DNA from 2 places in the Granulicella cerasi genome. Region 2 is predicted to be linked to the other one. Evidence: predicted binding sites of a transcription regulator. Region 2 holds the regulator's gene; the other holds the start of a gene.
What was found. The regulator LexA, encoded in region 2, represses DNA repair genes until DNA is damaged. The targets are predictions, from matches to a motif close to CANTTCGCTTTTTATTCGC.
Positions count from the first base shown of each region.

Region 1: recA (recombinase RecA) is a predicted target of LexA. The motif match lies at 6,277-6,295, and genes of this name have one in related genera.

Region 1 is NZ_JAGSYD010000006.1:59,306-69,272, forward strand. It holds gene OHL11_RS16495 (hypothetical protein) at 1-236, shown strand, start outside; gene OHL11_RS16500 (DUF262 domain-containing protein) at 316-2,214, shown strand; gene fabG (3-oxoacyl-[acyl-carrier-protein] reductase) at 2,352-3,098, opposite strand; gene OHL11_RS16510 (FAD-dependent thymidylate synthase) at 3,414-4,985, shown strand; gene OHL11_RS16515 (GxxExxY protein) at 4,985-5,374, shown strand; gene OHL11_RS16520 (queuosine precursor transporter) at 5,518-6,222, opposite strand; gene recA (recombinase RecA) at 6,377-7,456, shown strand; tRNA gene OHL11_RS16530 (tRNA-Ser) at 7,537-7,628, shown strand; partial or broken gene OHL11_RS16535 (transcriptional repressor) at 7,708-7,878, opposite strand; gene OHL11_RS16540 (hypothetical protein) at 8,048-8,779, shown strand; gene OHL11_RS16545 (phosphatase PAP2 family protein) at 8,745-9,665, opposite strand; gene queG (tRNA epoxyqueuosine(34) reductase QueG) at 9,739-9,967, shown strand, end outside.
Region 2 is NZ_JAGSYD010000004.1:169,115-179,081, reverse strand. It holds gene fliG (flagellar motor switch protein FliG) at 1-52, opposite strand, end outside; gene fliF (flagellar basal-body MS-ring/collar protein FliF) at 49-1,749, opposite strand; gene fliE (flagellar hook-basal body complex protein FliE) at 1,770-2,081, opposite strand; gene flgC (flagellar basal body rod protein FlgC) at 2,101-2,577, opposite strand; gene OHL11_RS14345 (flagellar basal body rod protein FlgB) at 2,591-2,956, opposite strand; gene OHL11_RS14340 (sigma 54-interacting transcriptional regulator) at 3,074-4,360, opposite strand; gene OHL11_RS14335 (hypothetical protein) at 4,366-4,611, opposite strand; gene OHL11_RS14330 (response regulator transcription factor) at 4,608-5,366, opposite strand; gene lexA (transcriptional repressor LexA) at 5,624-6,229, shown strand; gene OHL11_RS14320 (DUF4097 family beta strand repeat-containing protein) at 6,355-7,215, shown strand; gene OHL11_RS14315 (YybH family protein) at 7,255-7,737, shown strand; gene OHL11_RS14310 (HAD family hydrolase) at 7,747-8,454, shown strand; gene OHL11_RS14305 (TetR/AcrR family transcriptional regulator C-terminal domain-containing protein) at 8,451-9,092, opposite strand; gene OHL11_RS14300 (quinone oxidoreductase family protein) at 9,194-9,967, shown strand, end outside.

The sequences.
Region 1 (9,967 bases), on a different contig from region 2:
GGGTGATCTCGGTGAAGCAGCTTGGCGAGCAGCACCAGCGGGTGGATCTCTACACCATGGGCGACGGCGAGGCGGGGATGATCTACGAGGTGGATCACGGCAAGGTGACGCCGCTCCGCACGCGCAAGATCGGCCCGGTCGGGACGATGGTGGTGCTGGTGATCAACGTGCTGCTGTGGCTGGTAGTGTGCTTCGGTGTGGCGGGGGTGTTGGGGATGCGGGAGACGCACGTATAAGCGCTAGAGACGACAAGCCGACTTATCAGTACAGAGGCAATCGTAGGTATACTTGTAACGCAATCCAGCTGAGGTTCAGATGCAAATTACGTTCGACCGAAAAACGGTAAATACTTGTCTACAGCAAAAGTTTGTCCTGCCGACATACCAGAGGGATTACAAATGGGAATATAAGCATCTCGAGGATCTCCTAAACGATGTCCAAGAAGCATTCCTCTCGGCGCGAAAGCCAGGCGACGGAAGACGGGACGTTCTCGGGTATGAACCTTATTTTCTCGGCACGATAATTACGACTCCAGTCGAAAAGGGTGGCAAGGCCATTGTAGATGGCCAGCAGCGGATAACGACGTTAAGCATGCTCCTGTGCTGGGCTCAACGCTTCTCGCGCAAGTCACCGGATTCTGGCATCTCATCGCTAGAACAGCCGATCAGGAGGCGGGTCGCAGGTGAAAGTGAGTTCAATCTAGATATGGATGCACCTCGGAAGAAGCTCTTCGAGTTGCTCATCGACGGACCGCTTGACATCGACGATTTAGCAGCCAACGTGGATTCAATTCCGAACAAAGATTCTGGAACGCTGCAACTCTGGGAGCTCTTTCAAAAAATTGATGTCCTAATGGCAAACGAAATCATCGACACTACATTACTACCGCAATTCTTTGACTATCTAACCGAATGCGTCTACCTCTTCGAAATCGGTGTTCCCCGAGAGCAGGACGGTCATAAGGTTTTCGTGACCATGAATGATCGCGGACTAAAGCTCAGCCCGATAGATCTACTGAAGGGATTTTTGCTATCTAGCATCCATAACGACGGAGACAACCGTAAAGCTCATGAGATCTGGACCAAGTCCATGAAGAAACTCAAGGATTTGGGCAGTGACGAAGATTCTAACTTCTTCAAGACGTGGATTCGATCTAAATATGCCAAAACCATCCGCGGCAAGAAGAGCGGCGATTCTCCGGGAGACTTTGAGGTAGTGGGCGATAGTTATCATAGGTGGCTTATGGATCGCAAAGAAGAAGTGCCCCTCTCCAACAGTGACGACTTCTCAAATTTAATTACGGAATCATTACCCTACTACGTAGACTTGTACGTTCAGATAAAGCTTGCGGAGCGCACAGCAACCGACGACCTGCCACACGTTTATTACAACGGAGCGCGGGGTTTAACACTTCAAGCCATGGTGATACTGAGTTCTGTCAGGAAAGACGATACTCAGACGGTTGCAGCGAAGAAGATTAGAGCGATTAGCTTCTACTTGGATTATCTCGCTACCGTTCGCATATTGAACGGCAAAGAGAACACATATGACAACATTCGCGACATCATTTTCGACGTTGCCAAGCAAGTACGGGACCTGCCGCTAACCGATCTGAAATCTAAGCTCCATCAGCTTATCGTCGCCGAAAAAGACCAGTTGGACTCAATCAAGCTTGCTACTTATGACAAATTGAAGCGCCAAGATCTGCTTCATCTCCTGTCGCGTCTGACCAATGAACTTGAAGAGAGTATGGAATTAGGAACAGCAGTTGGCTTTGCCGCGTACATTGACAGAACGAAGAATGACAAAACGTTTGACGTAGAACATCTCTTGCCGAACGCTTTTGAAAAGGTCAATGAAGAGCTGAAAGCCGCGAGCAGATTACCTTTTACATCCAAATCAGAATTTGAGACTGTTCGAAATTCGATAGGCGGCCTCATCCTGCTTCCACGCGGAAGAAATCGTTCTATGAAAGACATGGATTACACGATGAAGCTGGCCCGGTATTCTAATGAGAATATTCTCGCTCAGACTCTCACTCAGTCCTTCTATCTGAACCAGCCCAACTGGACAAAGTTTTCGCAGACGAGCGGAGTATCCTGTGACCATATCCCGATTGCGGACGCGGCGGCAATCGCACTCCGGAGCGAGTTCTACTTTGCTCTTGCTAAGCAAATTTGGGGTGTTGACCAACTGGAAGAATGCTTCAACTGATGGTTAGAGAAGCTTCGATCCGCAAGGCGGTTGATGACTTCAAGGTCGATGCGCTCACCGAGCGAGATCTGAACTGATCTCAGGGCATTAGTACTGACAAACGCCGTTCTCGTCACTTATGAGAACGGCGTTTCGTCTTACCCCATGTACATGCCGCCGTTGACGTCGAGGGTGTGGCCGGTGATGTAGCCGGCGTTGTCGCTGGCGAGGAAGGTGACGGCGGCGGCGATGTCGGAGTCGGCGCCGTAGCGGGCCAGCGGGATCTGCGAGAGGATGCCGGTCTTCTGGTCGTCGGTGAGGACGTGGGTCATCGGGGTTTCGATGAAGCCCGGGGCGACCGCGTTCACCGTGATGCCGCGCGAGGCGAACTCGCGGGCGAAGGACTTCGTCATGCCGATCATGCCGGCCTTCGAAGCGGAGTAGTTGACCTGACCGGCGGCGCCGGTTTCGCCCACCACAGAGGTGATGTTGATGATGCGGCCCCAGCGGTTCTTCATCATGGCCGAGATGACGGCCTGCGTGAGCAGGAAGGCGCCAGTGAGATTGGTGTTGAGCACGTCGTTGAAGTCGGCGAGCTTCATGCGGAGGGCGAGGCCGTCCTTGGTGATGCCGGCGTTGTTGACGAGGATGTGGACGGTGCCGAGGTCGGCGATGATCTGCTTGGCGGCGGCCTTGATGGAGTCTTCGCTGGCGACGTCGAGCGCGTAGGCGCGGGCGGTGCCACCGGCGGCGGCGATCTCTGCGGCAACGTCGGCGAGCTTGGCTTCGCTGCGCGCGGCGAGCGCTACGGTCGCGCCCTGGGCTGCGAGGTCGAGCGCGATGGCGCGGCCAATGCCTTGCGAGGCTCCGGTGACGAGGGCGACTTTGCCAGCGAGATGGCTCATTTGTAGAACTCCTGAATGAATGTGTACTTGGGTATTAGACCACTTGCTGCCGGTGCTGTGCGGGCGGGAGTGCTGCCCACCCGTCCGCAAGTGCGCGTCCGGATGGGGCACCCGAGAGGGTTGGGTAAGGTCGCCGCTGTAAGACCTTGTGTGATCGCCGTGTTTGCTTCGAGTTTCGAGTTTCGAGTTGTGGGTTGTGAGGTTTGAGTCGGGTTGGAATAGCGCTCTGAGATGTCGCTCGTAGCTGGGTGATTTTGGGCGGTGGAAAAATCGGTCGGGGGTGCTTGGGTAAAGGCGATATCCTTTCTGTCAGTCATGCCCGACAACGAATTCGACGAACTCTCCTCCCCCGAAAACTCGACCGACGTTTACGCCATCTACGGCGCAGAACCCGAAGTGCTCGCGTATGCGATGGCGAAGTATTCGCGCTCGGCGTTGACGATGCGCGAGTCGCTGGCGGAGATCAGCTCGCAGCGCGCGGAGCAGTTTCTCAACACCTTCTACTTCCAGTACGGGCATCGCTCGATTGCCGACCTCGCGCACATTCCGTTTGCGATCGAAAGGCTGTCGATGCTCGCGGCGATTGCGCTGGTGGACGAGTCTCGCTGGGATGGGCAGGAGCGCTCGACACGCTATCAGGACTTCCGCCGCTCGGGCTGGTATACGCCGAAGTTGCAGGGCGAAGAGCGTGCGCGTTACACCGCGTCGATTGAGGCGTTGTTCAAGTCTTACGATGAGCTGAGCCTTGGCATGTTTGATGCACTGGCGAAGGCGTTGCCGAAGCCTGAGGAGATGCGCGAGGACCAGTACAAGCGCACGCTGAAGGCGCGAGCGTTTGACGTGGCGCGGTACTTGTTGCCGCTCTCGACGAACACGTCGCTGGGGCAGATTGTGAACGCTCGCACGCTGGAGACGCAGGTGTCGCGTCTGTTGTCGAGCCGCCTGGCTGAGGTGCGCGAGTTGGGGCAGAAGCTGCGTTCGGCGGCAAGCTCGCCGGCGTGGAACGTGCAGCGTGATCGTCTGGAGCAGATGGCGGGCGAGGGCATTGTGCCGCAGGAAGCGACGACGGAGATTCTGAAGGACCTGATGCCCGAGGTGCGTGTCGCTCCGACGCTGGTGAAGTATGCGGAGCCGAACCAGTATCAGATGGAGTCGCGCAGTGAGCTGCGCCAGGCGGCGAAGGAGTTGATGGGCGATCAGCCGATCTACGGCGCGCCGCTGGTGGACCTGCTGGACGATGACGAGGACATGGAGGTCGAGATCGCGACCTCGCTGCTGTATCCGTATTGCCACTACTCGTACCGCCAGTTGCGCGGCACGGTGGGCGCGATCGGCGAGAAGCGGCGCAACGAGATTATTCATCTGGCGGCGCGGCATCGTGGCAAGCATGATGAGTTGCTGCGCGGCTTCCAGTCGGGCGATGGGTTCCGCTTCGACATTCTGATGGACATTGGCGGCTTCCGCGACATGCATCGCCACCGTCGCTGCGTGCAGTTGATTCAGGATTTCACGGACCTGCATGGCTACGAAGAGCCGGTGTGCCCGGGGCAGCCGACGCTGGAAGAAGCAGGGCTGGCGGCGGCGTACAAGCAGTCGATGGATGCGGCGCACCTGGCGTACCGCGACGCGCTGGCGAGCGAAAGCCCGGATGCGCAGGCGAACGCGGCGTATCTGTTGCCGATGGGCACGCGCTGTCGCGCGATGTTCAAGATGGACTTCGCGGAGTCGCTGTATATCGCCGAGCTGCGTTCGGGGATCGCGGGGCACTACAGCTATCGCCGCGTGGCGTGGGAGATGTATCGCGCGGTGGCGCGCAGGCATCCGGCGCTGGGTGAGTTGTTCCGGATTCAGGATGTGAATGTGCCGGTGGATCTGTTGCAGCGGTGATGGAGAACGAACGCCTCAATGAGCTAGCGAAGACTGTGCTGGATGCAGCCTTTCGTGTGCACTCGACCTTTGGCCCCGGGATGCTCGAGAGTGCCTATGTGGCGTGTCTTCTATTTGAGTTGGCGAAGGCTGGTCTTGCGTTCCGGACCGAAGTTCCGGTGCCCGTCGTGTATGAAGGCGTGAAGCTGGCAGATGTAGGATTCAAGATCGACATCCTTGTTGAAAACGAACTCGTGCTTGAGATCAAGTCTGTGGAGACTGTCGCGCCGGTGCATTTGGCGCAGCTCGTTTCCTATCTTAAGTTGTCGGATCGCCGGCTCGGACTGCTGATCAACTTCAACGTCGAGCGCTTGCGAGATGGGATATTCCGACGGGTAAATAAGTTCTAGCTGCCGCTAAGATTGCGGCATGGGAAGAGAGCGCCTCGACGCAAAGGACGCCACGATCGCCAAGGGACGCGAAGGATGCCGTGGCGTACTCTAGCGTCCTTTGCGCTCTTCGCGTCGAGGCTTTTTGCTCGGAGCTGCTGGCCTTAGGCTGCATCACGGCCACCGAACTTGAACGGATTGAAGTTCGTGCTGGTGTCGAAAGCATCCACACCTTCCGCGCGCTTGAGGCCGTTGACGACGAGGTAGGTGAACGGCGTCATCAGCACCTCGTAAATGACCTTCAAGATGTAGCCGGTCACAATGATGCTGACGAGTTTGTGCCAGGACACGCGGCCGCTAAAGGCGATGAAGATCACCAGCGTCGTATCCACAGCCTGGCCCACGACCGTCGAACCGACGGTGCGCGTCCAGAGCCAGCGACCCTTGGTGAGCAGCTTCAACTGCGCCATCGTAAAGCTGTTGGCGAACTCGCCGGCCCAGAAGGCCACGAGCGAGGCGACCAGCAGACGCGGCAGGATGCCAAACACGGTCACGAACGCCTGCTGGTTGCGAAACTCCGGATCGGCGGGCAACGCGATCACCAGCGCGGAGACACCGTACATCAGCGCCGTGCCGCAGAAGCCGAGCCAGATGGCGCGACGGCTCGCGGCGTAGCCGTATATCTCGGTAAAGATGTCGCCGAAAATGTACGTGATAGGGAAGAGCACCATCGCGCCCGAGGTGGTGAACGCCGGAATGGGCCCGAACGGCCCGAGGCGAACGAGTTTCTGCGCGACCAGATTGGCGACCAGCAGGATCACGACGAAGGTCGTCGTCAGGGCGTCGAGATATTTGTAGCGTGGCTGCATGTGGTTGATGTTTAGAGTATCGCGAGCGGTTTCGGAGGAGTTTTCCGCAGAAAGGTTTTCGCTTTTCTTTTGCTCCTGTTCTGTTTCGGTGCTAGACTCCGAATTGCTGACCCCACCATGAGCTGATTGCGTGGCATTGATAAGGAGAAACCCCGTGGCAGACGATCGCAACAAAGCAATAGATTCAGCCCTTTCCCAGCTTGAAAAGCAGTTTGGCAAAGGTTCCGTAATGCGGTTGGGCGCCAAGGATGCGATCGTTCCCATTTCGGTCATTGGCACGGGTTCGATCTCCTTCGACGCAGCGCTGGGAGTAGGTGGAGTGCCCCGCGGTCGTGTGGTGGAGATCTTCGGGCCGGAATCCTCGGGTAAGACGACGATCACGCTGCAGATCATCGCAGAAGCGCAGAAGATGGGCGGCCTCGCAGCATTTGTGGACGCGGAACATGCGCTTGATCCGATCTATGCCAAGAAACTCGGTGTGGACACCGACAACCTGCTGGTTTCGCAGCCGGATTACGGCGAGCAGGCTTTGGAGATCACTGAAGCGTTGGTGAAGTCGGGCGCGATTGACGTGCTCGTAGTCGACTCGGTTGCGGCGCTGGTGCCGAAGGCTGAACTCGATGGCGAGATGGGTGATTCGCACGTTGGTCTGCAGGCACGACTGATGTCGCAGGCTCTGCGTAAGCTGACCGGTACGGTCGCGAAGTCGCGCACCTGCCTGATCTTCATCAACCAGATCCGCGAGAAAATCGGCGTCATGTTCGGCAACCCTGAAACGACGACCGGCGGACGGGCGCTCAAGTTCTATTCGTCGGTGCGTATCGACATTCGCCGCATTGGTGCTGTGAAGGAAGGCGACGTTGTCGTCGGTTCGCGCACGAAGGTAAAGATCGTGAAGAACAAGGTCGCAGCGCCGTTCCGCGACGCTGAGTTCGACATTCTTTACGGCGAGGGTATCTCGCGCGAAGGCGACACGCTGGACCTCGCGGTGGTGAATAACATCGTGGACAAGTCGGGTGCATGGTACTCGTTCCAGGGCGAGCGTATCGGTCAGGGTCGAGAGAATGTTCGTAACTTCCTGAAGGAAAACAAGGAGATCTTCGGACGCATCGATGCGGAACTTCGCAAGAAGCTGAACATCAAGGCTTCGACGGAGGTTGAGATTCCTGAAATTCCGACGGAAGGCGCTGCTCAGGCAGAGGCTGTGGTTCGCGGTCGTCGCGGACAGGCTTAGTGCTCCGAGCAGAAGAGGTTAGGCAAGTTGGTGGTGTGGCTTTTCCCACACACCAACTTGCGCTAAAATAACCTTCAGACGGACAGGTGGCAGAGCCCGGTTGAATGCACCTGACTCGAAATCAGACGTAGCCGCAAGGTTACCGGGGGTTCGAATCCCTCCCTGTCCGCCATTACTTTCAATAAGTTACGACGATAGAGGCTCGCATACTGCGAGCCTCTCGTTTTTGTCAGGTGCCAGTTCTGGTGCCACAGTGCAGTGATATTGCGATAGACCGTCGTGAGGCTGATGCCGGTTACCTCGGACTTCGCTGCAGCGAAGATCTCCTCGGGAGACAGCGGGCGGTTGGCGAGGGTGAGGGCCGCGCGGATCGCGTCTCTCTGCCTGGTGTTGCGGCTCTCGATCGGGCGTTCCTTCGACATCGACTCTCATTGTTCGCGCTGTGGTCTGGTTGAAGATCAGGACGTGGCCGCGAGAGGCTGCGACGAAAATGTCGTCGGTCGCGCGCAAACCGTCGCGGCGCAATGCGCGTCCTAACAGACAATGTCCCGGTCTCGCACGAGGCTAATCTACGGACGAGCCAGGTGGACTATGCGTTTCGGAGAATCGACGGGCAGGTGGATCGCGCTGTGTGGCATGTCGTTCCTGATGATGCCTCCGATCTCTCATGCGGCGCAGCACGCTGCACAAACGGGGCCGCCGAATACGGACGAGACGATTGTCATGATTCGGCATGGTGAGAAGCCTGTGTCGAATCCTGCAGGGCAGCTGAATTGTCAGGGTTTGAACCGCGCGCTGGCGCTGCCTGCGGTGTTGGCGAAGTACGGCAAGCCGACGGAGATTTTCGCCCCCGATCCTGCGGACCAGACGACGGAAGGCAACTTCCTTCCGTTCGCGACGAAGTACTCCTACATTCGACCGCTGATCACCATTGAGCCGTATGCGATTGCGCTTGGGATGCCGGTGAATGCGCAGATTGGCGCGACGCATATCGGCAAGCTTCAGGCGGAGTTGCTCAAGCCCGAACACTCTCATGCGCTGATCGTGGTTTCCTGGGAGCATCTGGCGGCGCGCAAGTTTGCGGAGGAGGTGCTCTCAGCCTTCGGACAAAGCCCCGGGGGCGCGCCGCACTGGCACAACAGCGACTACGACACGATCTACATCTTCCACATCACGTCGGGTGCGGACGGCAAGCGCAAGCTGGACTTCCGCATCGAAGACGAGAAGCTGGCGACGGTGCTGCCGACGACGTGCCCGCTGTCTCCGGTACCGATCTCGCCAGCGGTGGCTACCGCTCCCGTGCCGGCAGGTACTGCGCCATAGTCGGCGGAGTCGGCTGCACTGTGGCGGTGGTAATTCGCGCGACGGCGTGGCGGCGATAGATGGGCGTGCGATGATGAGCGCGCACGACGTAGTGTCCGATGAGCCATCCTCCGGCGGAGCCGAGCAGCACATCGGTGGGAAAGTGTTTGAGTGCGAGCACGCGGTTCACGCTGACGCTGGTGGCTGCGGTATAAACGGCGGCCTGCATCCACGGATTCGGGTACTCGGCGGCGATCACTGCTGAGGCCGACCACACGTTCATCGCGTGGCCTGAGATGAAGGACGAGTTATAACCCGCCGAGGTCTGGTAGAAGTTACCGCGGGCGTTGTCCATGTCGGGGCGTTCGCGGTAGGAGGCGAGCTTCACGATGGAGTCGATGATGTAGGCGTCGATCATCGCCTCACCGCTGAGGACCGCGGTTTCGTTCTGTTTCTCGTCGTGGTTCACGTGGCCAGTGATGTAGAGCACGACAGGCGCGGCGTAGTAGGCATCACGTACCCCGTCGGAGAGATTGCCTGCGGTGCTGTTGAAGCTCGGCTGGTGGCTGACAACGTCACGCGAAACGTGGGTGTCGGAGGCGAAGGTGCCGGCGGCAGCTCCTGCGATCGGCAAAAGCCATTTCAGATCGCCCGGGCGCACAGTGAGCGGCGAAAGGAAGATGCGAAAGGTATCGCCCGCAACGTTGAGCGGAAGCTGCTTGATAGAGACTTCAGGATGAGGCAGCTCTTCCAGAGGAGTTTTGCCTTTGCCTGCTGGGTGTGCGGTGACGAGGGACGATGGCGAGTTGGGCAGGTTTGCGCCTTTGACGGGGTCCTGCTCCTGCGCTGAGGCGCTGGACGCAAGGAGAAGTGCCGCCGTGGCGAGATAGGGAAGCAAGCTGCGCATTCAGTTGTGATGCGGTTCAGTCCTGGGCGGTTGATTCTCGAAGCGCGGTGGTGGTTCGTGAAATCATCGGAGCATGAGCGCCGCGCTGCCACAGGATGAGTTGAAGCTGGACGCCGAGGCGCGCGCCTGGGTAGAAGCGGCGGCGAAGCTGGCGGGCTTTGACGCCGTGGGGCTGGCGCCGGTCGTGGACGAGTCGCTGACAGATGATCGTTTCGCTGCGTGGATTGCCGCGGGCAATGCCGGTGAGATGGAGTGGCTGAAGCGCGTCGACGCTGAAGGCCGACTGGTGCGTGGCGATCTGC
Region 2 (9,967 bases):
CCGGCAATAACAGCGGCTCCACCATCATGTTCGGCACCATCGCCTGCGTCATCCTTTTGCTCCTTTGCCTTCTGCGATCCACGCCTCGATCAGCCGCGTCGTCTGCTGCGGTTCTTTCTTCACATGCGCGGTGATGTACTCCAGCACGCCATTCGCATCGATCGCCGATCGACGCGAGTTTGCGGGAGATTCCAATCCCATCGGCTCCGTATCACCCGCTGCTATCGCCGGAGCCTCCTGCAACTTCACTGACGGCAACGCGTGGCGATCGACTCGCGCCTCCTCGAGCAAGCGAACAACCTGCGTCGCTACAGGCCGCACCACAAACGCCAGTAGCAACACTCCCATCAACGCCGCACCAAAGTCGCGAAGCATCTCGGGCTGTGCACGCATCAACTCCTTCACTTCACCGCTCGTTCTGTCCCATGCGCCCAACGCAGGCTCCGGTGCATTCGCCGAGAACGCTATGTTCTGCAGCACCACCGAGTCCCCTCGCTTCACATCGAAGCCCACCGCGGCTTGCGCCAGTTGCTCCAGTCGTCGCATTTCCTCCGCGGTGCGCGCATGCCAGACCGTATGCGTCGACGCTCCGCTGCCCTCACGTTGCGAGCGATCATTGATCAGCACAGCGGCCGTCACGCGTGCCACGCGCCCCGGTCCGGTCGATTCATGCAGCGTGTGCTTCGTCACGGCATAGGTCGTGGACTCCTGATGACTCATCTGCGCATTCGGGGCCGTAGTCGGATAGACCGGCAACTGTGGCTTCCCCTCCACGCCCGTAGAAACCGCTGCATTGCTTGCCGTGCCAGGAACGCCACTTGCTTTCGCTGCGCCACCAGGACCGCTCTCCTGCTGGCTCTTCTGCGTCTGCAGCGCGACTACTTGCGTAGGATCAACCACCTCATCCGTCCGCTCCTGCGAGCTTTGGTCATAGCTGATGTTCACCGTCGCGCGTACGTTCTCGCGTCCCGCTAACGGCTCCAGCATCGCGACCAGCTTGTCTGCGAGCGCCTGCTCTTCCGTACTGGCCTGTATGCCTTCACCCTGTGCGCTGAGGTTCACGCGGCCATCCGCATCCACCAGCGTCACCTGTTGCGGAGAGAGCCCTTCCACCGCACTGGACACAAAGTTACGAATCGACTCCACCTCATCTTTGCTCAACGCAGGACGCTTCAACTTCAACACCACCGAGGCCTTCGCTGGTTGCTGCTGGTCCGCAAACAACGACTCCTTCGGCAATACCAGATGCACGCGCGCAGATCGCACAGCTCCAATCGTTGCGATCGTATGCTCAAGCTCACCCTCAAGCGCGCGCTGATAATTCACCTTCTCGTCGAACTCTGAACCCACCCAGTTCGGCTTATCGAACAGCTCGAAACCGAGACGCCCTGACTGCGGTGCTCCTTTCGCTGCGACCTCCATACGGGCCTTATCGAGCGTCTGTGCCGGAACTTCCACGCCACTCCCATCACTCGTCGTTTGATACGTGATGCCGGCAGCGGCCAACTCCTGCTCCACCTGTTGAAGATCCCGTCCTTCAAGGCCCGAGTACAGCGTCTTCCAGTCCGTCCGCGTGCTCCACCAGCCCACCAATGCACATGCAGCCGCAAGCACAACGACGCCGAGCAGCAGTCGCGAACGCGTCTTCGGCGCGAGGCCCTCCCACGTTCCACGCGCACGCTCAAGCGCCTGCAATGCTGCGGGCTTCGGAGCGATCTCACTACCCGGTGTTGTCGTTTGCTCAGCCAAAGTCTTCTATCTTCCTGCAGCTAAAACTGCATGCCCATCATCGTCTGGTACGCCGCGACCGCTTTGTTGCGCACCTGCAGTGCCAACTCAAAACTCATGTCCGCCTTCTGCGTTGCGATCATCGCGTCGTGCAGCTCCACGCCGTTTCCCTGCATGACGCCCATCACCGCGTCCTTCGCCTTCTGCTCCAGCACCGCGCTCTCCTGCATCATGGAATGCATCACCCCCGCAAATGCTGTTGCCCCACTCGGAGAAACAGCGCTCTGCGCGGTTTGCACCTGCTCGCTCTGCATGGCATGTTGCAGCAAATGCGACATCGTTCCATCGATCATCGAAGCCTCTCTTCCGTACCTACTTCAAGATGTCCAGCGAAGCGCTCACCATGCTCTTCTCCGCCTGCAACGCAGAAGCGTTCGCACCGTAGGCGCGCGAGGCCCCCATCAGGTCCACCATCTCTGTCACCGGATTGATATCCGGATACGCCACATAACCATTCGCATCCGCGTCAGGATGTCCAGGCTCATACCGCATCAACGGAGCAGCATCATCACTGCTCACCGCGCTGATCGCCACCCCACCCGGAACAGCAGACGAGTCATCCAACCCTGCTCGCGACAGCATCGTGGGCATGTTCACCGGTCCCTGCATCACGTTGCGAAAGCTCGGCAAATCATTACTCTCGAAAACCACCTGCTGGCGGCGATAGGGCGTGCCATCTGCCGTACGAGTCGTCTCAGCGTTCGCCATGTTCGCCGCGCTCACCTCGGCGCGCATGCGTTCAGCCTTCAACGCCGATCCGCTAATGTCCATGACGCCAAAAAGGTTCATCACTCGCCTCTACCTACTTCGCATCCGCATGGATCGCAGACATCGTGCGCGAATACTCATGCTTCAAAAACTCAACGCCGGTGCGGAACTGCAGCTGTTCCTTTGCCAGATCGAGACTCTCGCGGTCCATCGATACGTTGTTGCCATCACCACGAGCGACGAGTCCCTGCACGTCACTCACCTGCGGTGTCGAAACCGTCGAAGCATCGTCACCCAGGCTTTTGATCGCGCCCGAAAACGCTGACGCAAAGTCGATGCCCTGCGTCTTATATCCCGGCGTATCAATGTTCGCCAGGTTCGACGCCGTCAACTTCATCTGGTCTGTCGTCAGGTCCAGATAACGCCCCACAGCCTCACTGAGAATCGATCCGATCTGCATCACTTCTGCCTCGCTTCGCTACACTCCTGATGCATCGCGACGGCCAAAGCGAAAGGCGCTCATGTGAGCGCCTTCTTAGCGGGTCGTGCCCCGCGTATAGCTTTCTTAGAAACCACTTCATCTCCGAGTGCGGCTCAAACGAATGTCCTCCGGCAGAATCTCCGGACGATCCCCTGCAAGAATCGTCGCTCGCTGCAGCGCATGTCCCAACTCACGCACATTTCCCGGCCACGCGTATTGCTGCAGCACCGCGAAGGCGTCCGCAGAAAGCCGCTTCTTCGGAGCACTCTCCCCAAGCTTGGCGAGAATGAATTCGCTCAACACATCGAGTTCTTCCATCCGGTCTCGCAATGCGGGCACATCAATCGGAAACACTGCGAGCCGGTGATAAAGATCCAGTCGAAACGAGCCTTCAGCTGCGCGCTTCTCAAGCATCTGATGCGTCGCAGCAATCACTCGAACATCCACGCGCACCACATCGTTCTCACCCACGCGCTGCAACTCACCGCACTCCAGAAAGCGCAGCATCTTCGCCTGCAACGCCAGAGGCATCTCGCCGATCTCGTCCAGGAACAGCGTGCCGCCGTGCGCCGCTTCGATGCGTCCGGTGCGCGAAGTCACCGCACCCGTGAAAGCGCCGCGCGTGTGCCCAAACAACTCTGCCTCCAGCAACGACTCGGGAATGGCTGCGCAATTCAACACCGCGAATGGCTTACCCGCGCGCTTGCTCAGCGTATGCACCGCCTGCGCGACCAACTCTTTACCTGTGCCTGTCTCGCCCTCGATCAGCACGGTAGCGTTCGTCGGAGCGACAAGCCGCACCTGACGCGCCAACTCATGCATCAGCGCACTTCGCCCCACCATGCCTGGCAGCTCAATCGGATTCAACGTCTCCGACTGCGCATTCACTTCCAACGTCACAACGCTCGACGACACCATCGCACGAATCGCCGGCTCACCGAGCAGCACAGCATTGAGCCCCGCAGGCACAGTGACCGGCGCGCTCATCCAAGCCGCACCATCGCTCTGACTCACAACATCCACCACAGGCGCAAGCGGAAGATCTTCCCACGCCTCTCGCAGCGCATGGAGTAGTTCGTGCCGCCGAGGGGATCGAGTCGCACCCTCCACCGGATCACCATCTACACGCAGCACATCCAGCTCGGGGTACATCGCTGAAACCTGCCCGGCAAACTCAGCAGCTTCAAGGTCAGGCAGCCAGTGGTCCACCACCAACGCCTCCGCATGAGACGCATCCATCTGCGCCAGCGCCTCGGCACCGCCAGCGGCCTCGCACACCGTCCAGCGCATCGCGGCGAGGCTCCGCCCCAAACGCTGACGCAACGCCGCATCCGCGCTCGCCAGCACCACCGTCTTTCCTTGTGATCCGCTCCACACCGCCATGCCGACTACTCCTCGCCCCGCTTCGCCATCTCGTCCTGCAGGCGCGATCTCATCCGCGCCACAGCCTCAAAAATGCGGGCCGCATCCTCGAGCGCACCATCTGTCGCTTCGATCAGCGCGACCTCGTCACCGCACATCTTGCCCAGCTCCAAACGGCACTGCAACGAAGTCACCGGCTGGCAAAGGTCATGCAGCTCACGCTCAATCGCCTTCAACAACTCCATATCCACTTGCCGCGCATCCGCCATCACGCACTCCATGCATATCCCGCTTGATGTTCAGCCCTTGCCGCTACAGGTGCCTTCTTCGTCGCCACGCTTTCGCCCAGGCCCATGCGATATCCCACACCGCGCACGGTCTCAATCACCGAAACGGCCTGCACGTCCGAGCCTTCAGGCATAGCGAGCTTGCGACGCAGGTAGTTGATGTACACATCGACGACATTCGTCGGCGAGTCCTCCGGCATCTGCCACACCTCGCGCAGCAACTCACCGCGCGCACACGCCTTACCTTTACGCAACAGCAGAAACTCAAGCAGCGCAAACTCCTTGCCCGTCAGCTCGATCACCTCACCCTCGCGCGTCACCACGCGGTCCAGGCGATTCATCTCCACGCCACCGAAACGCACAAACGAGTCTCCCGCTCGCGCGCGGCGGCGAAGAATCGCACGACAGCGTGCCGTCAACTCATGGAAGCTGAACGGTTTCAGCAGGCAGTCATCCGCTCCCGCATCAAGACAACGCACGCGCTCATCAATCTGGCTTCGCCCCGTCAGCACCAGCACCGAGGTCTCCGGATGCCGGCGATGCACCTCCGTCAGCACCTCCATACCATCGCGCCGTGGCAAGCTCAGATCAAGCACGATCAGGTCCGGCACATCCGTCGACGCCAACTCGATCGCGGCGTCGCCATCGCCCACCCAGGCCACTTCATGGCCCTCGATCTTCAGGCCCTTCTGAAGAAACATCCCCAATGCACGATCATCCTCAACCACCAACACTCGCATTCGCCGCCACTCCTCATTCAGTGATTCAATTTCGTGCCCACCAATGCAGAAGGACTCAAACGAGATTCCTCATCAGGGCGCATCTCCACCTTCTCGCGGAGATCGCTGAGTGCGCTACGAAGCGAAGCCACGAAAATGGCTTGTTGCTCCAATTCAGGAAATGTCGCTCCACGTCACGAACGCCCGGACTCTTTACCAGGATGGTTCCGCTAAATTTTCGCTTGCAATTCGCTTTTTATTCCCTACAATCTGTTGCTATGGCGATCACGCGCAGGCAAAAAGAGGTTCTCGACTTCCTCGCCGGTTTCACGACCAACCACGGCTACTCGCCGTCGTACGAGGAAATTGCTGCGGGACTTGGCCTCAATAGCCTCGCCACCGTCCACAAACACGTCACCAACCTGCAGAGCAAAGGCCTCCTGCAGCGCGCACACAACCGTTCGCGCTCCATCGATGTCATTCCGCAGCGCCCTGCTAAGAAGACCGTGGAACGACTTCCGCTCCTCGGCCGCATTGCCGCAGGCAAGCCTGTCGAAGCCATCGAGAGCGCAGAAACCATCTCTCTCGGTGACATCATCGGCAATCGTGAGGTCTTCGCGCTCGAGGTCCGCGGCGATTCGATGCGCGACGAGCATATCGTCTCGGGCGACTTCGTCCTCGTAGAGCGTACCCGCGTCGCTCGCGAAGGCGAGATCGTCGTCGCCCTCGTCGACAACACCGACGCCACGCTCAAGCGGTACTACCGCGAAGGCAATCTCATTCGCCTGCAACCCTCGAACACCGAGATGGCTCCGATCTACGCTTCTGCCGACAGCGTTACGATTCAGGGCAAGGTCCTCGGCATTCTCCGCAAATACGCCTGATTTCGCGGAACCAATTACACTTTGCCTGCGTATAAGCCTCCAGACACATGCCGCGTCTGGGGGCTTTGCCGCTTCCGGGGCCGTCGCAGTAACCTGATTTCGCAAAGTCATTCCAAGGATCTGCCATGAAACAGCACCTGCTGCTCGCCGCTCTTTCCCTAGGTCTCACGGCCACCGCCGCACACGCCGACGACACCTTCCGCCGCACGCTCTCCGCTTCGGCGCAGCCCGACGTTTACGTCTCCACCGGTTCTGGCAACATCCGCATCACCCCCACCGATGACGCCTCCGTTGAAGTCGTGGGTCACGTCCATGCCGGCTGGGGCGCGCATGGCGACGTCCGCCAGCGCATCGCGCAGATCGTCGCGAATCCGCCTATCACGCAGAGTGGCAATGCCGTTCACATCGGCGAATCCGAAGACCGCGAACGTTACAACAACATCAGCATCGACTACGAGCTCCGCGTCCCCCGCAACTCAGCGCTGAATCTCCGCTCCGGTTCCGGCGACATCGAATCCAACGGCGGCGTCGGCCGCTTCATCGCCGCATCTTCCGGCTCGGGCAACATTCGCGCCCACCAGATTCATGGCGCGGCTCAGCTCGAAGCGGGCTCGGGTGACATCGAACTCGAAGAGACTGCTCCAGGCAATGTGAAGGCGCGCTCCGGCTCCGGGAATATCCGCATTCACGGCTACAGTGGCAGCCTTGACCTTCGCGCTGGTTCCGGCGAAATCGAAGCCGACGGCCACCTCGAAGGCGCGTCCTCAGCGTCTTCGGGCTCCGGCAATATCCGCCTTCACGTCGGTGGCAACGCGCAGTTCCGCCTTGAGGCCGCAACCGGCTCAGGTAGCATCCGTGCCCACATGCCGGGTGTCGATCAGAACGGCGACGACGGCAACCGTCATCACCTCACAGCGACGGTCAACAGCGGCAGCGCCCCGCTTTCCCTCCGCACCGGCTCGGGCGACATCGAAGTCACGCCTTAACACCCGCATCAGGTACTGGAGGGCGCATACTACTCGTGTATGCGCCTTCTTTGCGTTACTCTCGCCGCCGCCATCACGCCAGGCATCGCCCCGGCGCAGCAGTCCAAAGACTCGATTGAAGTGCCGAGCTCGCTACGACAGCACTTCGTTGCTGGTACGAATGCGCGCAGTACCGAAGCGCTGCTTCCTCTCTTCACCCAGGACGCGAGCTGGACTGACGCGAAGGGCCAGACGGTCTCCGGTAAGTCATCGCTACAAGCGCTCTTCACCTCCACCTTCGACCACCTCCGCCCGCAACTGAGTCTTACGGTTATCTCAAACTACAGCGAAGGCACGCCCAAGCAGGCCACCTCGATCCGCGAAGACGGCAGCTACGACGAAACGATTTTCGACCTGAAGACCAGCGTGTCCCACCATGAGTGCGGACACTACCGCTTTGTCTACACGCCGAACCCCGAAGGTGGCTGGCTCATCGGCTCCGCCACCTGGACCACAGGAACCTGTCCCGCGCCGAAGCCATAGACTAGAGGCATGGCTGCCTCTGCTCTGCGTCTTCTCGTTTTCGACCTCGACGGCACACTGATCGACTCTTCGCTCGACCTCTGCAACTCCATCAACGCCACGCTCGAGCATGTGGGCAAGCCCGCGTTGCCCAATGCCACCATCGCCAGCTACATCGGCGACGGCGCTGCCATGCTCGTTCGTCGCGCGCTCGGAGATCCCGGCGACGCTGACTCCCTTGAGCCGAGCAACGATGCCCTCTTCCGCACAGCGTTCAGCTTCTTCCTCACCTACTACCGCACTCACAAGCTCGACAATACCTACGTGTATCCCGGTGTCCACGACGCTCTGGCACTCATGCGCGAGCAGCATCCCGACGTACTGATGGCTGTCCTGACGAACAAGCCCGTCGGCCCCTCGCGCGCCATCTGCGACGCACTCGGACTCTCACCGTTCTTCTTTCAAAATTACGGCGGCGACAGCTTCGCCACGAAGAAGCCAGATCCCGAGGGCTTGCAGATGATCTTCGCCGAGGCTCGAGCGATCTTCCCGGGACTCACTCTCGACGAAGTCGTCATGATCGGTGATTCGGACGTCGACGTGCTCACCGCCAGGCGGGCAGGCGTTCGATCGCTCGGCTGCAGCTATGGGTTGGCCCCGCACGCCATGGCAGCCGCAGAACCTGATCACATCGTTGCGCACGCCAGCGAATGGCCGGAAGCTCTAGGACTCCTCTAACCGTTGCGCTTCTGCAGCTGCATCTCTGCACCCGCCAGAATCAAGGCCAGCCCCTCGCGATAGCGGCGGTCGAAGCGTTCAAACAACACGCTCCCCGCCTGCTTCATCAGCGGCAGTCCAGCCTCCGCCAACGCTGCGCTGCGAGCCTCAAGATCATAGGCCGCCGATAGCTCGCCCGGCACCGGGAACACCGCTTGCTCCTCGATCACCAGACTCAGCGTGTAGTGATACACCGTGCTCATCAGCACGATCGCTTGCCGCAAGGTAAATCCGGCGTCTACCAGCGTCTTCGCAAGCGACTCCGACAACCGGATGAAGTCGGTGTTTCGCAGGCGCGTGCCGACTACCATGCGACCTCCATCGCGGCAGCGCAACAGCGCCCCACGCAAGCCCTCGCCGAAGTGCGTCATCCAGACGTTCCATGAAGCCGAAGCGCGTTTCGGCAGCATTTCCGGGCCAGCCTCCGCAAGCAGCAGCGTCGCCATCTCGTCAATCAACGCCTCTTTGTTCGGGAAATGCCAGTACATCGCCGCCGCCTGCACCTGACACTCTTTCCCAAGCCGCCGCAGCGTCAACTGCTCGAGTCCTACTTCGTTCAGCAGACGCAGCGCAGTTCGCGTCAAAATTTCCCGGTTCACCTTCATGTTCCGAGCATAACGAACGCGTCTCGAATTGAACAGTGTTATATTTACTTGAACGACGTTCATTTTACGGCGCGACAGATTGAAGGAGAGCAGACATGAAAGCAGCCATCGTTACCGGCCCCGGAGCAACACCCATCTTCGGCGAATTCGCCGTCCCCACCGCGGATGCAGGCGAGCAGCTCATCACTGTGCGCGCTTCTGCCCTCAGCAACCTCACCCGCGGACGCGCTGCCGGATCCCACTACAGCTCCGATAACGCTTACCCTGCGGTGCCCGGAACGGATGGCGTCGGCATCACCGCGTCTGGTCAGCGGGTTTACTTTGCTCTGCCGCGTGCGCCCTTCGGAGCCATGGCCGAGCAGAGCGTTGTCCCCCTCGCACATTGCATCGCCATCCCCGACAGTCTCGACGACATCACAGCAGCGGCTATCGCCAACCCCGGCATGAGCGTCGCCGCCGCACTGCTCGAGCGCGCCAACCTCATCGCAGGCGAGACCGTATTGATCAACGGCGCCACCGGCGTCTCGGGCAAGCTCGCCGTGCAACTCGCCAGGCACTTCGGCGCAGGAAACGTCATCGCTACCGGTCGCAACGCAGCTCAACTGGAGCTCTTGAAGCCTCTTGGCGCCGACGTCGTCATCCCCTTCACGCTCGACGGCTCAGACCCACTCGGTGCCAGGCGCTTCGAGCAGCAACTCATCGACACCTTCGCGTCCGGCATCGATATCGTCGTGGATTATCTCTGGGGACAAAGTGCGCTCAGCATCATGACCGCAGTCGTCAAGGGAGTCGACGACGCACGTCCTGCTCGCTTCATTCAGGTCGGTTCAGCAGGAGGCGAAGACAGCATCCTGTTGCCGGCAGCAGGC